2 regions of the Psychrobacillus sp. FJAT-21963 genome follow, and region 1 is predicted to be linked to the other one. Evidence: a T-box and tRNA genes for the amino acid it is inferred to sense, from the RefSeq annotation. Region 1 holds a T-box; the other holds one or more tRNA genes.
What was found. A T-box is a leader RNA that pairs with one kind of tRNA and senses whether it is charged. The one in region 1 lies ahead of argS (arginine--tRNA ligase), so its partner is inferred to be a tRNA-Arg.

Region 1 (8,916 bases):
TATTAAAGTATTCAAAAGGGGTGAGGGGGGTTGGACTTTAGTCAGTGGTGGAAATTCTAATATTATTCGAGTGAATGAGTATTTAGGAGATGTATTGCATGGCATTTGATTATAGTTGGGACTTTGGCTCAATAAATTTCTAGAGTTGCATCGCATAGGAAGAGGAGAGCAGGGAGACTTTTATAGTCAGGAATAAAGGATACAAGACTAAAGCGGTAAAAGGAATGATTAATCATTTGTTTGAGTATTCAAATGTTGACTAATAGATAATATAAGTTCTAATGAAAAGGTGGAACAAAGGAACTGAACTAAGAAATGGACAGTTCCTTTGTATGTTTACATTTCGCTTGGCGCTTTCATACCTAACAATCTTAAAGATTCTCCTAACACAGTTACTACAGATTGAACAATCGCTAAACGATAAGGTAAGTGAGTAGGGTCTTTTAAGATTTGCACGTTACCATAAAATGAATTAAATACTTGTGACAAATCTAATGCGTATTTTGCTATTAAGGATGGGTCATACTCAGAAGCAGCTCGCTGAGTGATGGATGGAAATTGTTGAAGTGATTTAATAACTTCCCATTCATAATCATTGACTTCTTTCACTAGGAAAGTTTCTACTTCTTGAGCTTTTCTTAAAATAGAGCAAGCACGTGCGTACGTATATTGTATATACGGTCCTGTTTCACCCTCGGTTTGAAGCATTTTCTTTATATCGAATTCTATGTCATGCTTTCGGTGTTGTTTTAAATCACTAAAGATAATAGCTCCAACACCTACTTCTTTTGCAACCTCTTTTTTATTTTTTAGCTGAGGATTTTTTTCTTCTATTGTTTTCTCGGCTAATTGAATAGCCTCATTTAATACTTCTTCTAATAGAATTATTTTACCTTTTCGTGTTGATAATTTTTTTCCATTTTTCAAAATCAATCCAAAAGGAATATGTTGAATTGCTTCAGACCACTCTAATCCCATTTTGTTTAACACAATTTTTAACTGCGAAAAGTGTAGGCTTTGTTCGTTTCCAACAACATACAAAGACTTCGTGAAATGATAACTCTTTTTTCGATGAAAGGCAGCTGTTATGTCTCTTGTCGCATACAAAGTTGCACCATCTGACTTTTTTATTAAACATGGTGGTACATTTTCTCCAACATCTACTACAAGTGCTCCATCAGACTCTATTAATAGCTTTTTTTGTTGTAATTCATCCACTATTGGATCCATTTTGTCATTGTAAAAGGCTTCCCCTTGATAGGAGTCAAAAGTAACCCCAAGTAGGTCATAAATTTTTTGAAATTCCTTTAATGATTCTGTTCGAAACCATTCCCATAGAGCCAATGCAGATGGCTCGCCGTCCTCTAATGATTTAAAAGCTGCTCTTCCTTTATCATTAAGGGTTTCGTCTATTTCCGCTTCTTTATGAAAACGAATGTACAGTTCTAGTAAAGTTTGAATAGGGGCTTTTTCCACCTTCTTTTTGTCTCCCCACAAATGATAAGCTACGAGTAATTTTCCGAACTGTGTGCCCCAATCACCTAGGTGGTTGATCTTAAATGGTTTGTAACCACTTTTTTCTAGTAATAAGGCAATTGAATTTCCTATAACTGTTGAACGTAAATGTCCCATGGAAAATGGTTTTGCAATATTTGGAGAGGACATATCAATTGTAACTATATCTCCAGCTCCATGATAAGAAGAACCATATTGTACACCTTCTGTGTGAATAGAACTCAAAACGGAATTTGTAAATGGTACACGTTTCATGAATATATTTACGTAACCGTTTACTGCTTTTGCATTTTCAATATTTTCGTCCTTTAAACGTGTTGCTAATTCTTCTGCTATTACATGAGGCGACTTCCTTTGTTTTTTGGCAAATGAAAAACAAGGTAGGGCATAGTCACCTAAATGTGCATACGCAGGCACCTCAATCATATTCTCCTCGATTATTTCGGATGTGAAATTTTGAAGAATGTCTACAACTAGCTGTTTCATCTAAACTCCTCCTAAATAAAAAAAGCCCTCGTCTCATCATATTGATGAGACGAAAGCTTGAACTTCCGCGGTACCACTCAATTTGCCTTTAATAGGCCACTTTCTCCTAACGGTGAGTCTCCGGCTTAAAAGAAAAAGGGCGCATGCGTTTTTCTTTTAAGCATCTCCAAAGTGCGGTTCACAACTCATCATAACTAGGCTAACACCATCCCTAGCTCGCTTGGTATTCCGATGTTGTTACTCTCTTTATCTCAGATATTAAAAATGAATTTACCAAATAAGAGAGAAGATGTCAACTTGTTTAGTGAAGTAAATAGGGTGGTATAAATATATACAGTAGTGAGAAACTAAATGTAAGGAAAATGAAAAGAGGGATATTGTGGATCATACTATTTCATATGGTGATGATTATAAATTTATACCTGCAACATCAGTTGGAAGTGGTGTAGGATTTGAGGTGCTCCCAGATATTTTTTGCCATACAATTCAAATTGTCAATATTTGTTTAGTTGGACACCCTCAGTCTAATGATTTTGTTCTAGTAGATGCTGGTATGCCACATTCATCAAAGGAGATTATCTCCATTATAGAGGAACGGTTTGGTGAAAATAAAAAACCTAATGCCATTATTTTAACTCACGGACACTTTGATCATGTAGGTGCAATTATTGAGTTAGTGGAGAAATGGGATATACCAGTTTATGCACATAGTTTGGAACTGCCTTTTTTAACAGGAAGGGAAAGTTATCAAAATCCAGATCCTACAGTAGAAGGCGGTATGGTAGCCAAAATGTCTGCTATGTTTCCAAAGGATCCAATTAATTTAGGAAATCTTGTGAAGGAATTGCCATCAGATGGAACAGTTCCTCATATGCCCGGTTTTAAATGGATTCATACTCCCGGACATACGCCAGGTCATGTATCCCTGTTTAGGGATGAAGATAAAGTTCTAATAGTTGGAGATGCATTTGTTACTGTAAAACAAGAATATTTATATAAAGTAATCACTCAGGAGCAGGAAATTAGTGGCCCTCCAAGATATTTTACAACAGATTGGGTGGCAGCAAGGGAATCAGTAGAAAGGTTAGCCGAATTAAAACCTAAAGTAGCTGTTACAGGGCATGGCTTACCAATGACTGGTGATTTATTAGCTAGTAACCTACATCTATTAGTAAAAGATTTTGAACAGATCGCGATGCCTAGTTATGGAAAGTATGTTGATGAAATAAAAAATTAGCTTTAAACCCACCCTCTAAAAAAGGGTGGGTTCAGACTGTAGACAAACTCAAAGAAATTTGAAATTGTTTATAGTCTTTTTTTATTTATAATAAATAGCAAGAAATCGTCGATTTCCGTTTCAGGTGCTACGCTTTCCACGGGCACGGCCTCAGCCTTCTCCCTCGCTACGCTCAGTCCGGGTGCTTCGGCTCGTGCTGTTCCCGTAGGAGTCTTCGCGCCTTCCACTCCAATCGACTCGTGTTGGCTAATTTAAAAAGAGTTGAATTTCTTCTAAGTCGTTGAGGTATTGAATATCATGATGATTAAAAACCAAATCAATGACCGTGGCTACCGAAGGAACATTTGGTCAGTAATATTAGATGCCGCTATTGATTTCCATTCATTTATCCATTAGTATAGCGTCTTTATTCTACAACTGGGCGGCCAATTATTGATCTCGTAATGTTATTTAAAATGACGTTTATTCCATATACATTTGGCATCCGTTCGATGCGCCAAATAATAAAAGAGATTGAAACGAATATGGGGAATCGTTGGTTGGTTTTTAGGATTTGGTTTTCATACAGAAATATCGCACTTCTCAACCTTCGGTAAGAACTATGGTCGTAGTTTTCAAGAAATCGATATCTTTGAACAAATCTTTTACCGCATGTTAAAAAGTATCTCGAGAGACGAACGAACGTTCAGATTACTTTTACAATCTGGACCCACCCTCTTAAGATAGGGTGGGTTCTTTTAATTGACAGAATATAAAGTTAAAATAGAAGTATACAAGGGTGTGGAAAATGAGAGGGGTACAATAAATGACATTTTCAATTATTGGATATGATCCGCAAACGAAAGAGTTAGGTGTAGCAGTAGCGTCCAAATTTTTAAGCGTAGGAGCAGTCGTTCCTTTTGCAAAATCCGGTGTAGGCGCTATCGCAACCCAATCCTGGGCAAATTTAGATTATGGTAAATATGGACTTGAGTTGCTTGAAATAGGACTGGAACCTAAGGAAGTTTTAAAGAAACTTGTTGAAAATGATGATAGGTCTGCACTTAGGCAGGTAGGAATAGTAGATGCACAGGGAAAAAGTATTACCTTTACAGGCGAGGATTGTTATGATTGGGCAGGTGGTTATGCTGGAGAAAATTTTGCTATACAAGGAAATATTTTAGTGGACCATCACACTGTAGAAGCAATGCAAAATTCTTTTGAGCAAGCAGTGGGTTATTCCTTAGCTGAACGCTTATTAGCTGCTTTGTATGCGGGAGATCTTGCAGGTGGTGACAGCCGTGGAAAACAATCTGCAGCTTTGTTAGTTGTAAAAGAAAATAGCAGCTATGGAGGATTTAATGATCGCTATATTGACCTTCGAGTAGATGATCATGAAGAGCCTGTTAAAGAGTTAGCGCGTTTATTAAAATTACATCGGCTCTATTTTGAAGCTACTCTGCCAGAAGATGTTTTAAAAATAGAAGGTGAACTACAAGAAGAGATTCAAAATTTACTCTATGAAAATGGCCATTTGGATCGAGTTCTTGAAGAACGTGAGGATTTATTAGATGCAGTGCAATCTTACCACCTCATGGAAAACTTTGATGAGCGAGTTCAACAGAGGGGATTTATAGATCAAAAAGTCTTGGATTATATGCGGATTAAATAAATGAGGAGAATCATAGAAAAATAGGGTTCCTCCTTTTGTTAATAAATTATCGGGATAGAATATCTTAAGTGGGGAGAAATAGTTGGAAACAATTGAAATAGTTGAGTTAGACGAAAAGAATTTAGATCATCAGGGATGTTATTGTCTTCGTAGTAAGCCAAATTCAACAGGTTACATAAATAAAAATGAATGGCTTAAAGGAAGTTTCAGTGAAGGTTTAAAGTATATAAAAATTATAGAGAATAACAAACCAGCAGGGTTTATTGAATATGCACCTATTGAAAAATCTTCAAGAGTAGTCTATAGATGGATTGAAATTTGGGAGAAATAACTTAAATATCATCAGGGAGGCAATGTAATGCATACGGTTATGTGGATTTTCTGGGGTTCCATAGTAACTCTCGTTGTAGGCAGCTATCTTGTGGATATTATTACTGGTAGGAAATATAATTTTAAAGAACAGGAAAAGTCATTGGATCAAAACTTTGCGGAAGCCGATTCTTTTCGCGAAGTGGATCGGTATAACCATCAAAATGGGTCGTTTTAAGAGAATCTCTTCTATGAGTTGTGATGCTAAACTTGATTTTAATATAAGGAACAAACTGAAAGGTGTTTTTCAAAGTAATAGTGTATACTTAATTTATGAAATAAATTTTCTAAATTATTAATTTTTTGTTGGAGGAATTATGAAACTAGGCGCATTCTCTGTAAGTTTAAGTGTAAAGGATATTAACAAATCAAAATCATTTTACGAAAACCTAGGATTTCAAGCATTCGGAGGGGATATTACCCAAAAATGGCTCATTATGAAAAATGGAAGTTGCGTAATTGGTCTATTCCAAGGAATGTTTGAAAAGAACATGCTGACTTTTAATCCAGGATGGAATGAAAATGCCGAAAATCTAAATTCGTTTACGGACATTCGAGACATCCAAAATCAGCTTAAAGAAAATGGAATTAAACTACTGTCTGAAGCAGATGAAACAAGCAAAGGGCCAGCACATTTCACAATTGAAGATCCTGATGGAAATACCATTCTTTTAGATCAACACAGATGAAATGAAGGGAGCGATTCTTTATAAGAATCGTTTTTTTTATAGAACAAACGTGTGTTTTAGTTGAAGAGTTCATTGAGTTGCAATGCAGCTCTTTTTTCTTTTTCAACTAACGAAGCAGGTTAGTTGAAGGAGGAATCTATATGGAAAAGTTAAGTAATAGTTATTTAAGGAGGGCACTGCATTTGGGATTTGATGTGGTCTTATATGATCAAGAAGATAGAGAGATTGGATTATACGAATTGAGTGAAAGTCTACATAATGAAATATTTACTTCTAAGAAGCTGTGGCGTAGTTATTTGGAACTTAGAAGTCTTAGCGATTTTTATCTTACTAATGAAACATTTTCAGGAGAGAGACTTTCCAACCTAATAACAGAACTTAATAATTACAAAGTATATATATCGATAAATAAACTTAACGAATTTGAAGAATTTATAAAACAATTGTCCAGTTCGGAAATAGGCAGGGTACATATTGCTGGAGACTAAACGATATTTTATTCTCGTTGAAAAAACGGGTGCTTTAGTTGAAGATTATGGGTTGCATAGGCAACTCTTTTTTCTTTTTGAATTAACATAGCAGATTAGTTGAAGAAGACATATCTATTAACGAAATACTATCAGTAGATAAACAAGGAGGTTAGTTATATGACACATCCATATGAAATATTTGAAGGAACAAATTTATGGGACATTATTATAAAGGAATTAATGACCTTGTAGAAAATAATGACATTGAAGAAACGACTCAAAGAGAATATATCGTTGGCTATTATAGTTAAATTATCAAATTCCTTATTCAACTAACCGGTGCTTTAGTTAATCAGACCATCATTTCGATGGTCTATTTTTAGGTCCAAAACATCAAAAAGATTTGGTAATGCAGTGTGAAAAACTAACGCAGCAGTTTAGTTAAAGAAGAGTACAAAATGAAAAGTTTTATCTATATATAAGGGGTATTGTCTTTTGTTTATGTTATTTGAAAAAATAGGTTTGAATCATAAGAAGATACATTTTGCGTTTGGAATTTTACTAATATTGACTGGTTTATTGATGGAAATAGAAATTTATATGAAAAACATGCAACTGGAACTATTTGAAAACAATGATTATAAGCAGACGAAAAAATATCAAAATGGTGTTTTCAAAACGAAGAATGAAATCTAGAATCCTCTTCATGATGATAGAAATAATCAAAGAATTTTAGAGTTAATTCAATCTACACAAGAAATTACACAAATAGACTCTGATGAGGCTAATAATTGAGGCACCAGAATTAAGTACTAAGGGGACAATGAAATGTTTTATATTCTTCCTATAAAAATAATTATGAGGGAATTGTAATTATTCCATGTTTTCTCTGTGAATAAAGTTAATGTTATGTAAATATATTGTTTTTCATATTGTAAAACAGCAAAAAAACGATTATTCTTGCACTGTCAAGCAAAAGTTATGGCAAAAGCAGGTGATGGAATTGGATGAGAATTGAAGCAAATGTATTTTGAATGTGCAGGAGCAATATTAGATTAGTATAAACCTCCAATGAAAAAAGAAAGCAAAGTTCAGACCGAATTTATTCTCTATTCTTAGGATGTTCACCAAATCAATTCAAAAACTAATTGATGTAGTAATACGCTCGTAAACACTTTGAAATGAAAGGACGTTAATCATGAATAAATCAAGTGCAGTTTTATCTTCTACTTTAGCGCTATTAATATTAGGTCAAAGCTCTGTATTAGCGGAGTCTCAAGTTGTTGAGAGGGTACCACATTCTCAGCAGTCTGTTCTGTCGAGCAATATAGAGGGAGTAATTTTTGACCCCGCAAAGAATAATTCAGTGCAATTAAATAATATGTTGGAAAATGTTCCATCAACATTTGAAATGTTGGTAAAATTTGATCCTAATCCAAATCAGCGTCAAATTTTGTTTGGGAATTATAGATCGGGCAATAAAACTGCGTTTAATATTGAATTAACAGCTGATAATCAACTTAGATATTTTGAAATAAATGAGTTCGGCACAATTGATAAAAAAACCAATGGAGCAAATATTACAACGGGTGAATGGAAACATATTGTTGTAACAAGAGACGTTGCGAATAAAAAAATAACCTTTATTCAAGATGGTAAAGTAATAGCATCGTTTGATAACGTTGATTTAGTTGAAGATCTTGCATTTGAAAATTATCATAGTATTGGTAAAGATACTAGAGATCAATATCACTCCAGAGCAGAAATAAAAGAAGTTCGTTTATGGACCGATGTTCGTACATTGGAAGAAATTAAAGCGAATGTAGATATAGACATTAAAGGCGATGAAGCTGGTTTGATGCATGCTTGGACAATGGACCAATCTATTTATTACGGATTGAATATAATACATGATAAAGTTGGAAAAAATGATGGAACTGCTTTTGGATTCCAAAAGGAGTATGTAATTGAAACATCTTATGAAAGTGAATTCGAAGGAACTGGTATTGATTTCACAAATGGTGATTTAGAAATTGCTACTGATGAACCTATTACAGCAGCGCCACGTACTGTTGAAGCATGGGTAAAGATTCCATCTGATACACCAAAAAACCAACGTGTAGGGAATATTATTGGGAATTTCTATCAAGAGTACTACAAAGACAAATCACGATTTAACTTTGAAATTACAAGCAACGGAAATCCTAGAGTTTACTGGCAAGATCATACAGATCATACTCTCGATTATTCAACGAATGTAAATGTGAATATTGGCGATTGGGTACATGTTGCAATGGTATTGGATGACGGGCAGAATATTGGAACGACGTATATTAATGGAGAAAAAATTAATGAGCAATATACAAATGCACCTATTCCAAATACCCCTCCTAGAGAGGAACTAAAAATCGGTTCGGATTATAGGGGTTATACAGCAGATGGAAAACCTGAATATAATTTTAAAGGTGAAATTGCTGATGTTCGTTTATGGTCTACTGC
Region 2 (7,860 bases), on a different contig from region 1:
TCTAATGAGCAACATAGCACTTTGCCAACTGAAGCAGTCGATGCACTAGAAAACATAGAAGGTAGGTTTCCCGGATCTCGTCGTGCCCATGCAAAAGGAATATATTACGATGCCATTTTTAAACCAACAGGCAATGCAAAACCTTTTACGATTGCTGAGCATCTTCAAAACGAAGAAATCCCTGTGACTGTTCGGTTCTCAAATAGTCCTCCAAATCCATCAGCAGCTGATTTCCTTTCACCTGCTAAAGGTATGTCTGTCCACTTCCACTTACCAGATGGTAAAACAAGTCATTTAGTCAGCACGACAGTCCCCATGTTTGTAACGAAGAGTCCTGAAACATTTGTAGACATGCTAAAAACACTAACTGCCGACAAAACAGGTCTAGATAAGGTAGATTTAGGATTAGGTATAGTAAATATCTTAAAAAAATATCCCGATAGAAAAAACATTTTCGCCGCGCTTAAAGAACAAATGAAGCAACCACCAACAAGTTATGCACTCTTAAACTATTACCCTATACATGCCTTTTACTTTATTAATAAAGATGGTAAGCGGCAAGCAATCAAATACGAGTGGCAACCTGTAAAACTAGTAGAAAACTCCTCTAATTTGGATGTGAGTAAATCTTCACCAAATTATCTTAGCGAGGATCTCAACGCTCGATTGGCAAATGGCCCAGTTTCATTTAATTTAGTTATTCGATTAGGATTAGATAGCGACCCTACCGATGATCCTACCGATCCATGGCCAGATGATCGAGAAAAAATTGTCGTTGGACAACTTACATTATTAAAAGCCCTTCAACCGAAGGAAGAATTATTATTCGATCCAACGATTGTTGGAAAAGGCATTGAACTAACCAATGATCCAATCTTACACTTCCGTCATGAAGCTTACAGCGTTTCTTATAATAGACGGAACAATGAATAATAAGACACTCTACACATATAAAGCTATGTGTAGAGTGTTTTAAATGGTATCCTCTAAAAAGCAAATTGATCAATACAATGTTATCCAGAGTAACTTCTATCAGAAGTTGCTAACCACCGAATCCGTTAAAACTTGCACTTTCCACCGTTTTTGCATCTCTTTTCGCATTTTCTACATTTTGGTTTACTTCTGGTGTATTGAATTCACTAAAGTCTTTCCGAATGAAATAGTCGTATCCGAAACCGATTAGAACAAACAATCCAGCGATCCCTAAAACAAGTAGCCATAACATTTCTCCGACACCTCCTTTACGCCATTTATATTCTTGTATGCTATAAAAAAACTGCAAGAACTCTTTATTAAAACCCAAAGGTCGAAATTTACAAATCTTCTACTAATAACTAATACGGTTGAATTGTAAATAGGTTCCAAATAAGAATAAATAGATTGTTCCCACCTTCCGAACGGTTAATGTTTACTTAAGAGTTAGCATGAATTCCGATTGAAGCAGGAATTATTTGGATAGACTTTGTACGTAATACAAATAGTGCTAGTTAAAAGTGAGGAAAAAGTATTTAGCTTCTGAGGTTAGCATATCTTTAAAGAGTACTACTGTGGAATAGGAGCGGAAGGCGGTGGTTCTAGCAGGAAAAGTGGAACACCGATGATGCAATTATAATAAAAAAACACTCTAAAAAGTTGTGTTACCAACGTCTTAGAGTGTTTTGAAAAAACTAAAATACGCCCTCGGAGGGAATCGAACCCCCATCCCAAGAACCGGAATCTTGTGTCATATCCATTAAACTACGAGGGCAAGCGACCTTTCTATTATACAAATGGAACGCAAATAATTCAAGCTATCATTTCAATGCTTAATATTTGACCTTCCTTGACCTTAATGTGTATGATAAAGTTACAGCTGAGGGAACTTTTCTCAGTAATCAAATAATCAAACCACCTTTGAAGGAGGCAATCAGGATGAATTTAATTCCTACAGTTATTGAACAAACAAATCGTGGAGAACGTGCATATGACATCTACTCCCGATTATTAAAAGACCGTATTATTATGCTTGGAAGCGGTATCGATGATAACGTGGCTAACTCCATTGTTGCCCAACTATTATTCTTAGAAGCAGAAGATCCAGATAAAGATATTTCCATCTATATTAATAGCCCAGGCGGAAGTATTACAGCTGGCATGGCCATCTATGATACAATGCAGTTCATCAAACCAGATGTACAAACAATCTGCATCGGTATGGCTGCTTCCATGGGTGCTTTCCTTCTTACAGCAGGAGCAAAAGGAAAACGCTATGCACTTCCTAACGCAGAAGTAATGATTCACCAACCACTTGGTGGCGCTCAAGGGCAAGCAACGGAAATTGAAATTGCTGCAAAACGTATTTTATTTTTACGTGATAAATTAAACAATATTATTTCTGAACGCACTGGTCAACTTATTGAAGTAATCGCTAGAGACACAGATCGTGATAATTTCATGACTGCTGAACGTGCAAAAGAATATGGTTTAATCGACCATATTATCGACCGTAGCGAAATGAAAAAAGCATAATAGAATAATCGTAGCTCTGGGTAGCATTTATATGTTATTGATTCTACGATTAAAGAGTGGAGGAAAGTGACTGGGTCACTTTCCTTCACTCTTTTTCTATATAATGACGCTATATGGACAAATAATTTTTTATGTGGACGGAAAATATTTTATACGGTCAGAAATTAATTTTATCCGGACACATTTTTATCTATCCGGTCACAAACACAGTAAGCACATGTAAAGGACCCTTTGCATATCTACAAAGAGCCTAAATAAAAAGACCGCCTTTTCGTCTTAGCTGACTAGTTGGGCGCTCTCTTTTTTAATTTTCATGGGAAATAAATTTTGCTAATGCTTCTACTGCTTCTTCCTCGTCCGAACCATCTGCACTCAAAGTTACGTTGATTCCTTTACTGATGGCTAGGCTCATAATTCCCATGATACTTTTTGCATTTACTTTCTTCGCATCTTTTTCTAAATAAACATCTGCAATATAACGATTAGCCTCTTGGACAAATAAAGCTGCCTGTCTCGCTTGTAGTCCGGCTGGTAATTTGACTTCGACTTGTTTTTCTGTCATTTTTCTACGCTCCATTTCCCTAAATTGTCTCGCCTCTACGAAGTGCGTCTGCAATTTCATCTATTTTACGCAAACGATGATTTATTCCTGATTTACTCACATTTCCAGTGGAAACCATTTCACCTAATTCTTTCAATGTAACATCTTGGTATTCAACACGCAACCTTGCAATCTCTCTTAATTTATCAGGTAATTGATCTAATCCAATTGTATTTTCAATAAATCGGATGTTTTCAACTTGTCTAATTGCAGCACTGATTGTTTTATTGAGGTTAGCTGTTTCACAATTAACCAAACGATTTACACTGTTTCGCATATCTCGGATGATGCGTACATCCTCAAATTTTAACAATGCATTATGTGCGCCAGCAATGCTAAAGAAATCAGAAATTTTTTCTGCTTCCTTTAAATAAGCAATATAGCCTTTTTTCCGTTCAATTGTTTTTGCATTTAGCTCAAATTCATTCATTAGTTCGACTAACGCATCACTATGTGTTTTATATAATGAATAAATCTCCAAATGATAAGAAGACGTTTCTGGATTGTTAACAGAACCACCCGCTAAGAAAGCTCCTCTAAGATAAGCTCGCTTACAGCAATTCTTTTTAACCAGTTCCTTTGAAATAGAATACTCAAATTGAAAATTCTCTTTCAAAATTTTTAAGTCCTCTAGTAAGTTCTTTGCCCCTTCACGGACACGACATATATATACATTGTTCTTTTTCAATCTCATTTTTTTACGAACAAGTAATTCTACTTGATAGGGATATAATGATTTTATCAATGTATATAGTCTTCTAGCAATTGCTGCGTTTTCAGTTTGGACGTCCAAACTTAGCATTTTATTGCTAAACGATAAAGAACCGTTCATTCGAATAAGCGCAGAAAGTTCAGCCTTTGAACAACAAGGCTTTGACTCTTCCTGGGTCATCTCTTTTTTTGTTTCAGAAGCAAACGACATAACCGTTTCCCCCTTTCTTGCTAGTGACTTATTGGTGGTGATTTTAAATTAACCAGCATATTCTACTAGCCATTTTGCTACTTCCATCGCATCATGACGAACTGCTCCATCATACACAACTGAAATATCTTTTTTTACGATGTCTATGTCTAATGTTTCTAACTTTTCTACATCTATTTTCACTGGTGATGCTTTTTCTTGCTTATATAAAAACTGTACATTTTCAGGAATTTCTTCCTTGCTAATTAATACAGTATCTAAAAAATTTTCTCCTACATGATCAATAAGTGCTTGCACGTGATCAGAAGCCGAATAATTACTCGTTTCCCCTGCCTGCGTCATCAAATTGCAAATGTATACTTTCTTTGCTTTAGATTGAATAATTGCATTCTTTATATCCTTTACTAATAAATTAGGAAGAATACTTGTATATAAACTACCGGGTCCTATAGCAATGATATCTGCCTCTAAAATAATTTTAATTGTTTCCGGTAACGGTTTCACCTCGGAAGGTGTAATAAATACTCTCTCAATCTTATGTCCATAATGCGGGATTTTAGATTCCCCACTTATGATGGTTTTATCTTCAAATTCTGCATGAAGTGTAACAATTTGATTGGCAGCTGGAAGAACCTTGCCGTGTACTTTTAATACATGACTCATTTCTCGAATAGCATTTGCAAAGTCACCTGTAATGGAAGTTAAGGCCGCAAGCATTAAGTTCCCTAACGAATGACCCTCTAATTCGCTTGAGTCGGAAAAACGATACTGAAACATTTCCTCTACTAATGGCTCTACATCTGATAGTGCAGCTAATACATTTCGAACATCACCGGGTGGTGGAATATCATAATTATCCCGTAAGCGCCCAGAACTTCCTCCATCATCTGCCACAGTGACAATTGCAGTAATATCGAGCGGGAATTTCTTCAAACCACGAAGTAAAGTAGATAATCCCGTACCACCACCAATAATTGCTATTTTCTTTTTATGGTGTTTCGTACGATCCATTACTTCATTCCTTTCTTATTGTAACATCTCTATGCGTTATGATTGTTTTGTCATCTGCTTTTAAAAGTTTCCCAAAATATTCGGCAAGAGTTACGGAGCGATGCTGTCCTCCAGTACATCCGAAAGCAATTACAAGCTGAGTTTTGCCTTCTCGTTTATATTGGGGAATCATGAATTGAAACAAATCTGTTAACTTTTCAATTAACGTTTTTGTATCTACCCACTTTAGTACGTAACCAGAAACTTCTTCATCCAGTCCTGATTTTAAACGCAACTCTTCAATATAGTATGGATTTGGTAGAAAACGTACATCAAATACTAAATCCGCATCGATAGGAAGCCCATGTTTAAAGCCAAATGACATAACATTGACTGTAAAAACATTGCTTCCTTTTGGTGAGAATTCATCTTGTATTTTTTCACGTAGCTCTCGTGGTTTCATTTTTGAAGTATTATAAATGAATTGTGCTCTTCCTTTTAAATCAGAAAGTAATTCTCTTTCTTTTTTAATACCATCTAAAGGAAGCCCAGAGTTCGCTAGAGGATGAGATCTTCTCGTTTCTTTATATCTTCTAACTAATACTTCATCTTGCGCATCTAAAAATAATACTTTAGGAGTTACAGACGTTGCTTCTTGTAAGCTGTTAATCGAATCAGCTAAAGTATTAAACATTTCTCCCCCACGCAAATCCATCACAGCAGCAATATTGCGAGGCTGTTTATTCGAATCCATCATTAGATTAATGAATGTGCCTAAAAGTTCAGGAGGTAAATTATCGATACAATAATAGCCAAGATCCTCAAAGCTTTGAATTGCTACTGTCTTCCCCGCTCCAGACATACCGGTAATTATAACTACTTCTGTTTCAAGCTTTTGTTGACTATCCATTATTTACTTCTCCCTCCGATGATTGCTGAATCGTTTCTTTTAGTAGGGTAAATTCTGGCGTGTACACAAATGTTCCATATTGAACTCCGTGTTCTTTAACAGCAAAAAGTAGATTTGTACGATCTCCTTCCGCCATAGGCAATACTTCTAAATCTTCTACTGGATGCCATTCGAGAACACCTTCTTTTGTTTCTTTATAAGGTGTTCCTTCTAAGTCTCTTGCAATAAAGGTGAAGAGCATCCATTCATCGATTTGTTCTCCATCCTCTTCAATCACCATTGTATAAATACCTTTTAAATGTGGATGGATTGGAGTAGTATTCGTTTCTTCTGTATACTCTCGGACGGCGGCACTAAGAATGGATTCACCTGGCTCCATTTTACCTCCCGGAGCAACATACCAGTTTCTTCTAGGCTTTTTTAATAAAAGAACTTGCCCATTTTTATATACGAGTAGATTTGCGATTCGTTGCACGTAATAATCACTCCAAACCAATAAATACTTAATTACTTTATATTATACATGAAAAACAAAAAAAGAGGCTGCTTCATCGATTAAAATCGAGAAACAGCCTGTCCAATAATTTCTATATAAAAAGGGGGTCAATTTATATTTCTTACTATACACTTGATGTGTTTCAAGAAGGTTACAAACGAATTAAAATAAGATTAATTTAAATTAAGCATTTGTAACATTCTTATCTTTTAGATTCTCGATATAATGTTGTGCGGACTGAGCAGCGATACTTCCATCTCCTGTTGCCGTGACAATTTGGCGAAGCATTTTTTCACGTACATCCCCTGCTCCGAAAATACCTGGAATAGATGTTTCCATCTTTTCATTTGTCACGATATAACCATTTTCATTTAAAACCCCTAGATTATTAAATGGTTTCGTTAATGGTAACATTCCTACATAAACAAAAACCCCATCGGTTTCAAATTCTCTTTCAGAACCATCAACAGTCGAAACTAAAGTTACACTTGCTACTTTGCCATCTTTTCCATGAATCTCTTTTAGAGTCGTATTCCAAATAAAATCAATCTTCTCATTTGCAAAAGCACGATCCTGTAAGATTTTTTGTGCACGTAGCTCATCGCGACGGTGAACTATTGTTACTTTTTCGGCAAATTTAGTTAAAAATGCCCCTTCTTCAACAGCAGAATCTCCACCGCCTACAACAACTAGGTTTTTCCCTTTAAAGAATGCGCCATCACATACTGCACAATAACTTACTCCACGTCCACCAAGTTCAGTTTCTCCTGGAATTCCCATTTTCTTATATTCAGCACCAGAAGAAATAATTACTGCTAATGCTTTATATTCTTTTCCACTAACTTTAACAGTTTTGTATTCAGTACCATCGATTATTTCTGCAACATCACCGTATGCATACTCTGCTCCGAATTTTTTTGCATGCTCAAACATTTTTGTCGAAAGTTCTGGTCCCAAAATAGTTTCAAAACCTGGATAGTTTTCGACTTCTTCTGTATTCGCCATTTGTCCACCTGGTATCCCACGTTCAATCATTAATGTCGACAGATTTGCGCGTGATGTATAAACTGCAGCAGTCATTCCGGCAGGTCCAGCTCCGATTATTATTACGTCATAAATTTTTTCTTCCGTCATTGCTAATTCCCCCTACAATTCTACTAACACTCAATCTAAAGGAATTCTCAACTTACTTCAACTTTTTTGCTTAAGCATCAAAAAGCGGTAGAAATTGCATTAATTCATTCACATACTTTGTTAGTGTGTTAGTTGTTATTCCATACTGATCAGCATAATACTTTTTTGTCACATTTTTAGAACGTGAAGATTCAAACATATATTCCGTTGCAGCTGCCAACGCTTTAGGGTTTTTAAACCCATAACCTTTTTCAAGAGCTCGTTCAACTAACACGAACCACATTTGAAATATGTACGTA

Region 2: it encodes a tRNA-Arg, which carries the amino acid that the T-box ahead of argS (arginine--tRNA ligase) is inferred to sense. The anticodon was not compared.

The regions. Positions count from the first base shown of each region.
Region 1 is NZ_LJIY01000001.1:842,177-851,092, reverse strand. Features, by position in the region: gene argS (arginine--tRNA ligase) at 337-2,001, opposite strand; T-box leader at 2,044-2,263, opposite strand; gene AN959_RS04070 (MBL fold metallo-hydrolase) at 2,393-3,238, shown strand; partial or broken gene AN959_RS20535 (transposase) at 3,536-3,904, shown strand; gene AN959_RS04065 (DUF1028 domain-containing protein) at 4,044-4,889, shown strand; gene AN959_RS04060 (hypothetical protein) at 4,972-5,220, shown strand; gene AN959_RS04055 (hypothetical protein) at 5,248-5,436, shown strand; gene AN959_RS04050 (VOC family protein) at 5,576-5,947, shown strand; gene AN959_RS04045 (hypothetical protein) at 6,088-6,435, shown strand; gene AN959_RS04040 (hypothetical protein) at 6,913-7,113, shown strand; partial or broken gene AN959_RS22010 (LamG-like jellyroll fold domain-containing protein) at 7,616-8,916, shown strand, end outside.
Region 2 is NZ_LJIY01000009.1:135,072-142,931, reverse strand. Features, by position in the region: gene AN959_RS17310 (catalase) at 1-933, shown strand, start outside; gene AN959_RS17305 (hypothetical protein) at 1,043-1,225, opposite strand; tRNA gene AN959_RS17300 (tRNA-Arg) at 1,676-1,747, opposite strand; gene clpP (ATP-dependent Clp endopeptidase proteolytic subunit ClpP) at 1,912-2,508, shown strand; gene AN959_RS17290 (HPr family phosphocarrier protein) at 2,813-3,070, opposite strand; gene whiA (DNA-binding protein WhiA) at 3,090-4,031, opposite strand; gene yvcK (YvcK family protein) at 4,080-5,042, opposite strand; gene rapZ (RNase adapter RapZ) at 5,047-5,931, opposite strand; gene AN959_RS17270 (NUDIX domain-containing protein) at 5,924-6,406, opposite strand; gene trxB (thioredoxin-disulfide reductase) at 6,611-7,561, opposite strand; gene AN959_RS17260 (lipopolysaccharide assembly protein LapB) at 7,632-7,860, opposite strand, start outside.